4 regions of the Halomonas sp. CKK8 genome follow, and region 1 is predicted to be linked to each of the others. Evidence: predicted binding sites of a transcription regulator. Region 1 holds the regulator's gene; each other region holds the start of a gene.

What was found. Region 1 encodes sigma-54, which starts transcription at its own class of promoters, with help from an activator protein. Its sites were predicted from a motif close to TGGCACNNNNNTTGCTNT; they were not measured.
Region 2: the regulator sigma-54 is predicted to act here: its motif matches at 1,617-1,634, upstream of ytfE (iron-sulfur cluster repair protein YtfE).
Region 3: the regulator sigma-54 is predicted to act here: its motif matches at 1,958-1,975, upstream of hmpA (NO-inducible flavohemoprotein).
Region 4: the regulator sigma-54 is predicted to act here: its motif matches at 1,844-1,861, upstream of P8934_RS10790 (urease accessory protein UreD).

The regions. Positions count from the first base shown of each region.
Region 1 is NZ_CP121193.1:1,330,698-1,333,758, forward strand. It holds gene ptsN (PTS IIA-like nitrogen regulatory protein PtsN) at 1-37, opposite strand, end outside; gene raiA (ribosome-associated translation inhibitor RaiA) at 44-352, opposite strand; gene P8934_RS06270 (RNA polymerase factor sigma-54) at 523-1,947, opposite strand; gene lptB (LPS export ABC transporter ATP-binding protein) at 2,090-2,815, opposite strand; gene lptA (lipopolysaccharide transport periplasmic protein LptA) at 2,815-3,061, opposite strand, start outside.
Region 2 is NZ_CP121193.1:3,782,901-3,785,961, reverse strand. It holds gene P8934_RS17905 (globin) at 42-470, shown strand; gene P8934_RS17900 (hypothetical protein) at 541-687, opposite strand; gene ytfE (iron-sulfur cluster repair protein YtfE) at 922-1,578, opposite strand; gene norR (nitric oxide reductase transcriptional regulator NorR) at 1,732-3,061, shown strand, end outside.
Region 3 is NZ_CP121193.1:3,772,984-3,776,044, forward strand. It holds gene P8934_RS17850 (cytochrome P450) at 1-106, opposite strand, end outside; gene norR (nitric oxide reductase transcriptional regulator NorR) at 233-1,804, opposite strand; gene hmpA (NO-inducible flavohemoprotein) at 2,022-3,061, shown strand, end outside.
Region 4 is NZ_CP121193.1:2,243,694-2,246,754, forward strand. It holds gene ureC (urease subunit alpha) at 1-28, opposite strand, end outside; gene P8934_RS10780 (urease subunit beta) at 25-441, opposite strand; gene P8934_RS10785 (urease subunit gamma) at 452-754, opposite strand; gene P8934_RS10790 (urease accessory protein UreD) at 916-1,809, opposite strand; gene urtE (urea ABC transporter ATP-binding subunit UrtE) at 2,132-2,830, opposite strand; gene urtD (urea ABC transporter ATP-binding protein UrtD) at 2,830-3,061, opposite strand, start outside.

The DNA of each region.
Region 1 (3,061 bases):
GGGTGCGCTCGGGGGGCAGGATGGCGTCCAGTGTCATGACGGATCAGCGGGCGCCGGCGCCCTGGGCGCGGGCCTGGGCCTTTTCCTTGTGCTTGACCAGCTGGCGGTCGAGCTTGTCGGCCAGGGCATCGATGGCGGCATACATGTCATTTTCCATGGCCTCGGCATGGAGGTCGGCACCGGCAGCATGCAGGGTACAGGCCGCCTGCTGGCGCTCCTTCTCCACGGAGAGGGTGACCTGCACGTTGGTGATGTTGTCGTAGTGGCGCTCGACGCGGGTGAGCTTCTCTTGCACATAGTCACGCAGGGCGTCGGTCAGTTCCACATGATGGCCGGTGATATTGACTTGCATGACACGCTCCTTGCTCTTTCGGGTTATGGGTCGATTGTAACCCTTTTTGCTGCCCTGCATACCCCCTCGGTCGAGGGGATTCGAGGGGCGCATGACCGGCGTCATTTCAACTGCTTGCGTCCACGAGGGAGGAGGAAGTCCGGCGGCTGCGGGAGCGCCAGCGGCAGGCGTCAACGCAGCCGCTTGCGCTCGCTGGAGGAGGGGATGCCCATCGCCTCGCGGTACTTCGCGACCGTGCGCCGCGCGACGCTGATGCCGGCCTCCTCGAGCAGGGTGACCAGCCGGCTGTCGGAGAGCGGCTTGCGTGCTGGCTCGTCCTGGATCAGCTTGCGGATGCGCGCCCGGATGGCAGTGCTGGAGTGGGCATCCCCCTCGCCGCTGCCGCCCCCCACCTGGCTGGAGAAGAAGTACTTGAGCTCGAACATCCCGCGCGGGGTGTGGATGAACTTCTGGGTGGTGACCCGCGAGATGGTCGATTCGTGCATCTCCACCACCTGGGCGATGTCGGCCAGGATCAGCGGTTTCATCGCCTCCTCGCCGTGCTCCAGGAAGTCGAGCTGGCGCACCATGATCTCCCGGCCCACGCGCAGCAGGGTGTCGTTGCGGCTGGAGAGGCTCTTCATCAGCCAGCGAGCCTCCTGCAGGTGGTCCTTGAGGAACTGGTTGTCCTCGCTCTTGTCGGCCCGTCGGATCAGGGCGGCATAGTCGGGCTGGATCCGCAGCCGCGGCATGGCCTCCGGGTTCAGCTCCACCTGCCAGCCATCGCGGGTATGGCGGGCGATCAGGTCGGGGATGACATAGGCGCCATCGCTGTCGGTGAAGCCGCTGCCGGGTCGGGGGTCCAGGGAGCGTACCAGCGCGATCACCGTGTCCAGGGCGTCATCGTCGAGCCCCAGCCGGCGCTTGAGCAGGCGGCGGTCGTCGCCGGCGAGCGCCTCGAGGAACTGGCGGACCAGGCGGCGCGCCTGGGGCAGCAGCGGGGTGTCATCGGGCAGGGTGGCCAGCTGCAGCATCAGGCACTCGCGCAGGTCGCGGGCGAAGACCCCCGTGGGCTCGAACTGCTGCAGGCGCAGCAGCACCTGCTCGACCTCGCGGGTCTTGAGACCTTCGAGCCCCTGGGCCCTCAAGCCGTCACGGATCTCCTCCAGGGGTTGGGTCAGGTAGCCGTCGCCGTTGACGCCATCGATCAGGCTCTCGGCGATGCGCAGCTGGCGCTCGTCCAGGTCGGTCATGGCGAGCTGCCAGGCCAGGTGGCCCTGGAGGCTCTGGCCCGTGGCCTGGCGCTCGAAGTCCGGCCCCTCGCCGCTGCCGCCGGCGGGCGCGGTACCCAGGTCCTGGTAGGTGTCGGACCAGTCGCTGTCGGTGCTGAGCTGGTCGGGTATCTCGCTGGCCCACTCCTCGTCGGGGGCCTCGCTCACCGCCTGCTCGCCGAAGTCGTCCTCGACCTCGAGCATCGGGTTGGATTCCAGCGCCTGCTGGATCTCCTGGCGCAGATCCAGGGTCGAGAGCTGCAGCAGGGCGATGGCCTGCTGCAGCTGCGGGGTCATGGTCAGCTGGGTGCCGACGCGCAGTTGCAGGGACGCCTTCATGGCCATGAGACGAATGCCCTCGACTTGCCGAAAACCCCAACCCTAGCCGCTGGCCAGGGGGCATGCAAGCGCAAAATCTGCAACAATCGTGCCATGCGCAATCTTCATGCCGTCGCGGAATAACGACAGACATATCAGATGATTGCGGTCAGAGGCGGAAGTCCTCGCCGAGGTAGACCTCGCGGACCCGCTGGTCGGCGAGGATCGCCTCGGCATTGCCCTCGGCGATGATGCGCCCGTCACCGACGATGTAGGCGGTGTCGCAGATGTCGAGGGTCTCGCGGACATTGTGGTCGGTGATCAGCACCCCGATGTCACGGGCCTTGAGCTGGCGGATGATGCCCTTGATCTCGCCCACCGAGATGGGGTCGACCCCGGCGAAGGGTTCGTCGAGCAGGATGAAGGCGGGTTCCGTGGCCAGGGCCCTGGCAATCTCGACCCGGCGGCGTTCGCCCCCGGAGAGGCTCATGCCGAGGTTGTCGCGGATATGCGTCACGTGGAAGTCCTCGAGCAGCTGCTCGAGCCGGGCCCGGCGCCCGGCGCGGTCGAGGTCCCGGCGGGTCTCGAGGATCGCCATGATGTTGTCGGCGACCGACAGCTTGCGAAAGATCGAGGCCTCCTGGGGCAGGTAGCCGATGCCGGCCCGTGCCCGCTCGTGCATGGCCGCCGTGGAGAGGTCGAGGTCGTCGATACGGACTTCCCCGGCGTCGGCCCGCACCAGCCCGACGATCATGTAGAACGAGGTGGTCTTGCCAGCGCCGTTGGGACCGAGCAGCCCGACGATCCGGCCCTGCTCGATGGAGAGGCTGATGTCCTGCACCACCCGGCGGCGCTTGTAGCTCTTGGCCAGGTGGAGGGCGCTCAGGGTCTTCATCACTGGCCGTCCTGCTGCTCGGGTTCCAGGGTCATGCGCACGCGCTGGCGCTCCTCGACGCCCTCGGCGTCGGCGCGGGCCTGGACCACGCGACGGTCGAGGAAGTACTCCAGATAGCCGCCGTCGAAGGTGTCGCCGCCCTGGTGCAGCTCGGCGCGGTCGATCAGCTCGATGCGGCGCTCGGCGACGTGGTAGACGATGGTGCGTCCCCAACCGCGCACCAGCGGCTCGTCCGGGGCGGGCTTC
Region 2 (3,061 bases), 1.5 Mb from region 1:
ACCTAGTCTTGAGTCAGGCCTGTTCATCGGGTGGGGTGGTCATGGACATCGAAGGCCTGTTCGATGCCAGTTACGTGCGGGTGCTGAGCCGGGAGGTCGAGGGACAGGCGTTCTTCGAGGCCTTCTACGAGCGCTTTATTGCGGCCTCCCCGGAGGTCGCGGTGAAGTTTCGCCATACCGACATGGCGCGCCAGCGGGCCATGCTCAAGAAGGCCTTCTATCACCTGCTGGCGTTCTACGCGTCGAGCCATGCCGACTACTACCTGCAGCAGGTGGCGATCAGCCACGACCGCGCCCACCTCGATATCGCCCCGTCGCTCTATGACCTCTGGCTCGAGAGCCTGATCGACACGGTTCGCACCTTCGACGAGCAGTTCGATGACGAGGTCGAGCTGTCCTGGCGGCTGGTGATGACACCGGGCATCGTCTTCATGACCTTCCACTACGACCGCGGCACCCTTTGCGACTAGGCGAATGCAGTGAGCTCCCATCGGCGGATCCCCATGGGAGCCGATACCGTGGAACCAGCAGGTTGTCGGGTCAGGAAGCGGCCGCCGGCCTGGCATCGCAGAGCGGGCAGAAGTCGGCCTGCTCGCCGTGGCCAAGACGCAGGCCGGTGTGGTGATCGGCGATCTGCCGGTAGAGCCTCTGGAAGCCGGCCAGGCGGGCGAAGAGGGCGTCCTCCACCGGGGTGGTGCCACTCCTCGGGCTGGTGGGTCAGGTAGTGGCAGAGCCTGGCCAGCAGTCGGTAGTCGGGGAGTTCGTCGCAGGCGGCGATATGCAGCTGGCGGTCGAGGATGCAGAGCAGCGCCGCATAGCGATGGTGGTCGGCGCGCAGGCGTTCGAGAATGATGGCTTTCATGGTGGCCTCCTTGACGCACCGCCGGGTGGCGGTGCGTCGCGGCTGGGCGCCGCCCGGGTTCAGCCGGCGCGTTCGAAGAGCAGGTTGTTCTCCAGGTGGATGTGCTGCATCAGGTCGTCACGGAACTCACGCAGGCCGGTGTAGAGCGCGCGCCAGGTGGTGCAGGCGCCCTTGGGCGGGGTGATGTCGTCGGTCAGCGCCGCCAGCTGCTCGAGGTGTTCGCCGTGGTCGTCGTGCTCGTGGCGCATCACCGCGATGGGCCCCTGGGCCTGGGCGCCCATGCCCCGGCGAAGCATCGGGAAGAGGATCTGCTCCTCCTTCTGCATGTGGCTCTCCATCTCCTGGTAGATCGTGGTGAGCAGGTCGGCCAGGCCGTTGGGGCAGGTGTCACGCTCGCCGTGGACCTGCTCGACGCGACGGGCCATGCGCACCAGTTCGGGCAGCTGCTGGCGGTGGACGTCGTGGTAGCGGGTCAGGATATGGTCGATCAGCTCGTCGTTGCTGGCCGACTGCCAGTCACGCTCGTCGCTTTCACCGGCCGGCAGCGCCTCGAGCGCGTCCACCAGCGCCTGGGCTGACAGGCCGATGCGCTCGGCGGCCTCGCGCAGGCTGATGCGGCCGCCGCAGCAGAAGTCGATATTGTGGTCGCGGAACACCCGGGTGGCGCCGGGCAGGGTCAGGGCGGTGCGGCCGACACTCTGTTCAATCAGGCTCATGGCAGGAGCTCCTGGGTCAGGTAGGTGACAGCTTACATGGAGCAAGCGGCGTGCCAGTTTTCAACTGCCTGTTTTATTGGGCGACGAGGCCAGGATGGTGAAAAATACCCGAGTCGATTAGGGTAGAGTGAACCCTTCAAGGTGAATATCACCATGCTCGACGAGACCCTGCTGGCGGACCTGGTCGCCGACCTGCCCAGCGCGGTGCGCCTGCAGCGCCTGGTGCGCACCCTGCGCGAGGGCTTCCGCTGCGGCGCCGTCTGCCTGCTGCGACTGGAGGAGGGCAGCCTGGTGCCGCTGGCCGTGGACGGCCTGGTGCGCGAGGCGCTGGGACGGCGCTTCGAGGTGGCCCAGCATCCCCGCCTCGCCACCATCCTCGCCAGCCGGCGCACCACCCTCTTTCCGCCCGATGCCAGCCTGCCCGACCCCTATGATGGCCTGGTGGAGCAGCAGCCCGGTCAGCCGCTGCACGTCCACGACTGCATGGGCATCAGCCTGCACGTGGAGGGCGAGCCGTGGGGGGCACTGACCCTGGATGCGCTGGAGGCGGGGACCTTCGATACCGCCGACCGGGCGGCCCTGGAACGTTATGCGCTGCTGGTCGAGGCGGCGGTGCGGGTCAGCCGCCTGGAGCGTGACCTGCGCGCCCTGCGCATGGCCCGGGAGGAGAGCGGCCTGCCACTGGCGGCCCCCGAGGCGCGCGATATCCTCGGCCACAGCGCGGAACTCCAGCGGCTGCTGCGCGAGCTCGACGTGGTGGCGGGGGTGGACCTGCCGGTGCTGCTCAGCGGCGAGACCGGGGTGGGCAAGGAGCTCTTTGCCCGCCGCCTCCACCGTCGCTCCGCGCGCCACGCCGCGCCGCTGGTGCAGGTCAACTGCGCCGCCCTGCCCGAGTCGCTGGCCGAGAGCGAGCTGTTCGGCCATGTGAAGGGGGCCTTCTCCGGTGCCACCGCCGAGCGCGCCGGGCGCTTCGAGACCGCCGACGGCGGCACCCTGCTGCTCGACGAGGTGGGCGAGCTGTCGCTGCCGGTCCAGGCCAAGCTGCTGCGCGCCCTGCAGGAGGGCGAGGTACAGCGCCTGGGCGAGGATGTCCCGCGGCGTGTCGACGTGCGCATCATCGCCGCCACCAACCGGCAACTGGCCGAGGCGGTACGCGAGGGTAGCTTCCGCGCCGACCTCTACCACCGCCTGTCGGTCTATCCGGTGGCGATACCGCCGCTGCGCGAGCGGGGCAGCGACGTGCTGGTGCTGGCTGGCCACTTCCTGGAGATCAACCGCACCCGGCTCGGGGTGCGCAGCCTGCGCCTCTCGCCGGATGCCGAGGAGATGCTGCTGGCCTATGCCTGGCCGGGCAACGTGCGCGAGCTGGAGCACGTGATCAGCCGCGCGGCGATCAAGGCCCTGAGCCACGGCGCGCGGCGCGACGAGATCATCACCCTGGTGCCGGCCTGGCTCGACCTGCCCGTCCCCGAGGGGGGAGGGA
Region 3 (3,061 bases), 1.5 Mb from region 1:
TGAAGGCCACCGGGCAGCGATGGCGCATCGCATCGTAGGCGGCGACCTGGTCGGCCTGGACGGTCCCGGACCGGGGATCCCAATCGGAATGACGGGACTCGCTCATCATGCCTCCTTGTCGTCACAAGGCGTCGGACTCGCCGCCCGGCGCTTCGCCGTGTCGATCATTCGTCGGGTAGGAGGCCATCCGACCATACCTCGACCAGAGGCGCATTGATGCATGTCATCCACGTCAATCACGGGGACGCGGCTTGAGGCCCAGGCGGCGGGCCAGGCGGTGCAGGTTGCCGGGATCCAGCGCCAGGTCCCGGGCGGCGGCCGCCCAGTTGCCGCCCTGCGCGGACAGGGCATCACGAACCAACCGCCGCTGGAAGGCCTCGGTGGCCGCCCGCAGGCCGCAGCCGGCCTCGGCCTCACCGCCGACGATGCCGGGTTCCGCTGGGGTGTCGACCGTCGCGGGGGCGTCACCGCGCGGCAGCTGGAGGTGGCGCGGCTCGATGCGCAGTACCGCCGCCCGCTGGCCCGGCACGGTGAGCGCCTTCTGCTCGCCGAGGGCCCGCAGGGCAGCACGGGCCAGCACATGCTCCAGTTCGCGCACGTTGCCGGGCCACTGCCAGCCGAGCAGGGCCGCCTGGGCCTCGGGAGCGAAACGCAGGTTGGCCACCCCGAGACGCACCCGGTTGTCCTCCAGGAAGTGGCCGGCCAGCAGCAGGATATCCTCGGGGCGCTCGCGAAGCGGCGGCACCTCCAGCGGGAAGACGCCGAGCCGGTGGTAGAGGTCCTCCCGGAAGCGCCCGGCCCCGACCTCGGCGGCCAGGTCACGGTTGGTCACGGCGATCACCCGGACATCCACCCGCCGCGCCTGCTCGCAGCCCAGCGGCTGGATCTCCCCTTCCTGCAGCACCCGCAGCAGCTTGGGCTGCAGGGCCAGCGGCAGCTCGCCCACCTCGTCGAGCATCAGGGTGCCGCCATCGGCCATCTCGAAGTGTCCGCGGTGATCCTTCACCGCGCCGGAGAAGGCGCCACGCCGATGGCCGAACAGGGCGCTCTCGATCAGGCTCTCGGGCAGGGCGGCGCAGTTGACCTGCACCAGGGGACCGCCGCGCCGGGCGGAGCGCCGGTGCAGCTCGCGGGCCACCCGCTCCTTGCCCACCCCGGTCTCGCCGTGCAGCAGCACGTTCATCCCGGTGGGCGCCACCAGGTCGACGGCCGTCATCAGCCGCTGCATGGCCGGGCTGCTCCACTGCTGCAGCCCGCTGCCGGACGCCTCGTCACCCAGCACCTCGCTGAGCCGCGAGCGGGTCTCCGCCAGGCGCTCCGCCAGGCGCAGGCAGACGGCCAGCAGCTCGGCGGCGGCCAGCAGCTCCGCCTCCTCCAGGTCCCGCAGCGCCCCGGAGGAGAGGGCATCCAGGGTCAGCAGGCCGATCAGTCGCCCCTCGTCACGCAGGGCCACCCCCAGGCAGTCGTGCACCTGGCTGAGGTCCTCGTCCAGCAGGCCGTCGAAGGGGTCCGGGAGGTCGCTGTCCGGCGGGAAGCGGCACACGCCGGGATGAGCGGCGATGGCGGCGAGCCGGGGGTGCTGTGCCGGCTCGAAGCGCCGTCCGCGAACCTCGCCGGGCAGGCCCAGCACGGCCACCGGCTGCAGGGCGCCGTCCTCCATCACCATCAGGGTGGCGGCATCCAGCGGATAGCGGCCCACCAGGGCCTGGAGCAGGGCATCCCACTCGTCGGCCAGGGAGGCGTCCGGCGCCCGCTCAGTCAGGCATCCCAGCAGTTCGCGCAAGGCGCGCAGGAAGTCGGTCATGGCACTGTGTTTTCGACAATAAGTGTCAGCATGACAACAGAGATCGTGTCACTTTGCCACTACAACCCGGTCTGGCATGTCGTGCCCTCGTCGGGGACACGCTGGCGATGGAGGCCGTCATGCTGCGCTGCGACATCTTGCCCGTCGCCGGGGTGGCACGACTCTTGCTGACTGGGAGGGGCCAAACCAAGAACATCCCCCCGACAGAAGGATTCCCATGCTGACGACAGAGCAGGAGCAGTTGATCGCGGCCACCGCCCCCGTGGTGGCCGACCATCTCGATGCCATCACCCAGCGCTTCTACCCGCTGATGTTCGAGCGCTATCCGCAGGTGAAGCCGCTCTTCAACCAGGCCCACCAGCAGGACGGCGGCCAGCCGCGGGCCCTGGCCGGGGCCGTGCTGGCCTATGTAGGGCTACGCCAGGACCCCCAGCAGGCACGCGGTGTGCTGGCCACCGTGGTCAGCAAGCACGTCTCCCTGGGCATCCAGCCCGACCAGTATCCCATCGTCGGCGAGTGCCTGATGGCCGCCATCGGCGAGGTGCTGGGCGAGGCGGTGACCCCCGAGGTCGCCGCGGCCTGGAGCGGCCTCTACGAGGAGCTCGCCGGCCTGCTCATCGAACTGGAAGACCATCGCTACCGGGAGTTCGAGCAGCGCCCAGGCGGCTGGCGCGGCACGCGCCGCTTCCGTATCGCCGAGACCCGCCAGGAGAGCGCGGTGATCCGCTCCTTCGTGCTGGAACCCGAGGACGGCGGCCCGGTGGCCGACCACCAGCCGGGCCAGTTCATCGGCGTGAAGCTGACCCTCGGCAGCGAGCCGGTCTATCGGCACTACAGCCTGTCGGACGTGCCTAACGGCTGCCACTACCGGATCTCGGTGAAGCGCGAGCCACAGGGCCGCGCCAGCCGTCACCTGCACGACGCCATGAGCGTCGGCGACACCCTGGAACTGCTGCCGCCGGCCGGCGACCTGACCTTGGAAGACGGTGACGAGCCCCTGTTGCTGGCCAGCGGTGGCGTCGGCCAGACACCGATGCTGCCCATGGCCCGCCATGCCCTGGCCCAGGGGCGCCGAGTGGTCTATCTGCACGCCGCCCTGGATGCCGAGCATCACGCCTTCCGCGACGAGGTCGCGGCTCTGGCCGCCGAACACCCTCGGCGGCTCCGTGCCGTGAGCGTGCACGAGCGCGGCGATAAGGCCGACCATACCGGCCGAATCGACCGCGAGCTGCTCGCCAGCCTGCTGCCCGAGGATGC
Region 4 (3,061 bases), 910 kb from region 1:
CGGCATAGGCCTGACGACTGATCTTCATGACGGCTCTCCCAGATCCGAGTCACCGGGGTGCGGGGGTTGCGGGGGTCGCGCGGCATCGGGCGCGGTAGATAGAGCGGCCTCGGGCGCATTAGAAGGCGGCGCGGTAGACAGCTCGCCCATGACCTCGCCACGAAAGCCGTAGATGTGACGGCGACCGACGTAGGGGATCAGCGTCACCTCGCGCATCTGGCCGGGCTCGAAACGGATCGCGGTGCCGGCGGCCACATCCAGGCGATACCCGCGCGCCCGGTCACGATCGAAGGTCAGGGCGGGATTGGCCTCGGCGAAATGGTAGTGAGAGCCGATCTGGATGGGGCGGTCGCCGGTATTGGCGACATCGACGGTAATCCGCTCGCGCCCCACACAGAGTTCGATCTCACCGTCCTTCAAGCGATATTCACCGGGAATCATGGCGCACTCCTCAGACTATGGGCTCGTGAACGGTCACGAGCTTGGTGCCATCGGGAAAGGTCGCCTCCACCTGGACCTCGTCGACCATCTCGGCCACGCCCTCCATGACGTCATCACGCGTCAGGATCTCGCGGCCGAAGCCCATCAGCTCGGCGACACTGCGCCCGTCGCGGGCCCCTTCCAGGATCTCGAAGCTGATCAGTGCCACCGCCTCGGGATAGTTGAGCTTGAGGCCACGCGCACGGCGTCGTTCGGCCAGCTGGGCTGCCGAGAAGAGCAGCAGCTTGTCCTTGTCTCTGGGGGTCAGTTCCATCGCAATAGCTCCCAATCCATGTCGTTTGCATTCGGTATCCAGGCAGTCGCCTTCAACCAGGAAGAGCGGCGCTCCGCGCCTGGAAGCGGGAAGCTGGAAGCAACCCAATTGCCTTGATAGCGGAGACTTCCAGCTTCTGGCTTCAAGCTTCCAGCTCTCGTTCAGGTCAGCCATATCCGCGGCGTATGCGCCGGCAGGCCAATCAACCGTGGCCGCAGGATCTCCCAGGCACGACGACACAGGTCCCAGGCCTCGTTGCGCTCCAGGCCCAGATAGCGCAGCAGCAGCACCCCGTGGCGCACCGTGACCGCCCAGCGGGTCGAGGCACCAAGCGCCTCGCGTAATGCCTCGATGGCCTCCCCCTCGTCATCGAGCCCTGCCGCCCAGAGCGTGGCCTGCACGATGGCCCCGCCCTGCCCCCAGCGACCCAGGAAACGCGGATGGCCAGGATCCAAGGGCTGGCGCTCCAGCCAGAGTGGCCGGCCATCACGGGTCAACCGGAAGCGCTGCTCGATGCGACCGCTGCGATAGGGAAGCCGGCTGGCCGGTCGTCCCAGGGCCATCACCTCCCAGCCCAGGCAGCGGGCATCGCCTTCGAGCGCGATCTCGGTGGCCTGCTCACCGCGGGAGCCATCGAAGGCCAGGGTCTCCTGTGGCAGCCACTCCAGAATCCCGCTGTCGGCGACGGCAAGGCGGGTGTGCTGCTGCCAGGCCACGCCGTGACTGTCGGCCCTGTAGAGCCTGTTGGCGGCGGGAGTCGTCAGCAGCGCATGGGCCTTGGCGCCGACCCCGGCAGTGATCGACAGGGCATCGCCACTGACCAGCCCGCCGGGGGGATGCAGCAGGTAGACATGGCAGGCACCGGGGCGGCCTTCGGGATGGAAAGGCCGCTGGACACGGAGCGGACCCAGATGACGGGACCGCGTCATGCGCGTCACCCCCTCACGGGTCTCGAAGCCGAGCTCGAGAGAGGCCGCCCAGTGGCGTTCCGCATCGAAACGATGGCCGGACTCGTTCGGCGGGGGGACGTCCAGGGAAGTCTCGAAGGCGGTCATGGGCAGCTCATAGCCAGGGTTCTCTGCCCAACTAACAGCAAGGGATGTACCAGAATGGGGAAGCGTGAGGTTTTCCTATTAAAATCAGCGTATTGAGAAAGATGACAAGCGCTTGAAGAAGGACCACCCTGTCTCATTGGGGTGCAACCGCCACCTCTCGACGCTCCCTCCAGGTGCAGTCGCTCGGGCGATCGCTCCAAAAATGCGCAGGTGCCCTTGCTCCTTGCTCCTTGCTCCTTGCTCCTTGCTCCTTGCTCCTCGGCGCTCGGCGCTCGGCGCTCGGCGCTCGGCGCTCGGCGCTCGGCGCTCGGCGCTTGGCAGCCTATACCGTCAGGTGCTCCTTGATCAGCGCATCGGAGAGCTCATCGATCTTGCCCCTGGCCATCGGGCGTCCGCGATCCATGATCACGAAGCGGTCGGCATACTTGCGGGCGAAGGGCAGCTTCTGCTCCACCAGCAGCACGCTGAGACCATCCTCCTGAATCAGCCGGCGAATGACGGCGCCGATCTGGGCCACGATATTGGGCTGGATCCCCTCTCCCGGCTCGTCGAGGATCAGCAACCGCGGTTCCAGCACCAGCGCCCGGCCAATGGCCAGCTGCTGCTGCTGCCCTCCCGAGAGGTCACCGCCACGACGATGCTTCATCTCCTCGAGGACGGGAAAGAGCTCATAGACACGCGAGGGAATTCGCTTGAGCCCATCGGCCCGCGCCGCCAGGCCGGTGCGCAGGTTCTCCTCCACGGTGAGCAGGGGAAATATCTGCCGGCCCTGGGGCACATAGCCGATGCCCAGCCGCGAGCGTGCCTCCACCGGCCGTTTCGTCAGCTCGATGCCATCGTCATAGCGGATGCTGCCCGAGGCGAGTGCCACCTCGCCCATGATGGCCTTCATCAGGGTGGTCTTGCCCACCCCGTTGCGGCCCATCACGCAGGTGCACTCGGCGGCGGGCACCTCGAGATCCAGATCCCACAGGGTGTGGCTCTCGCCGTAGAACTGGTTGAGCCTGTCGATGGTCAGCATCAGGCGGCCTCCTCGTCGGGGTCGGCGCCCAGGTAGACCTCGACGACCTTCGGATCACTAGAGACCTGGTCCATGCTGCCCTCGGCCAGCACGCTGCCCTGATGCAGCACCGTCACCGTGCGGGCGATGGAGCGCACGAAGCCCATGTCGTGCTCGACCACCACCACGGACTGCTTGCCCTTGCCGGCCAGGCCGGTCAGCAGCTCCGCGGTGCGCTCCATCTCCTGCTCA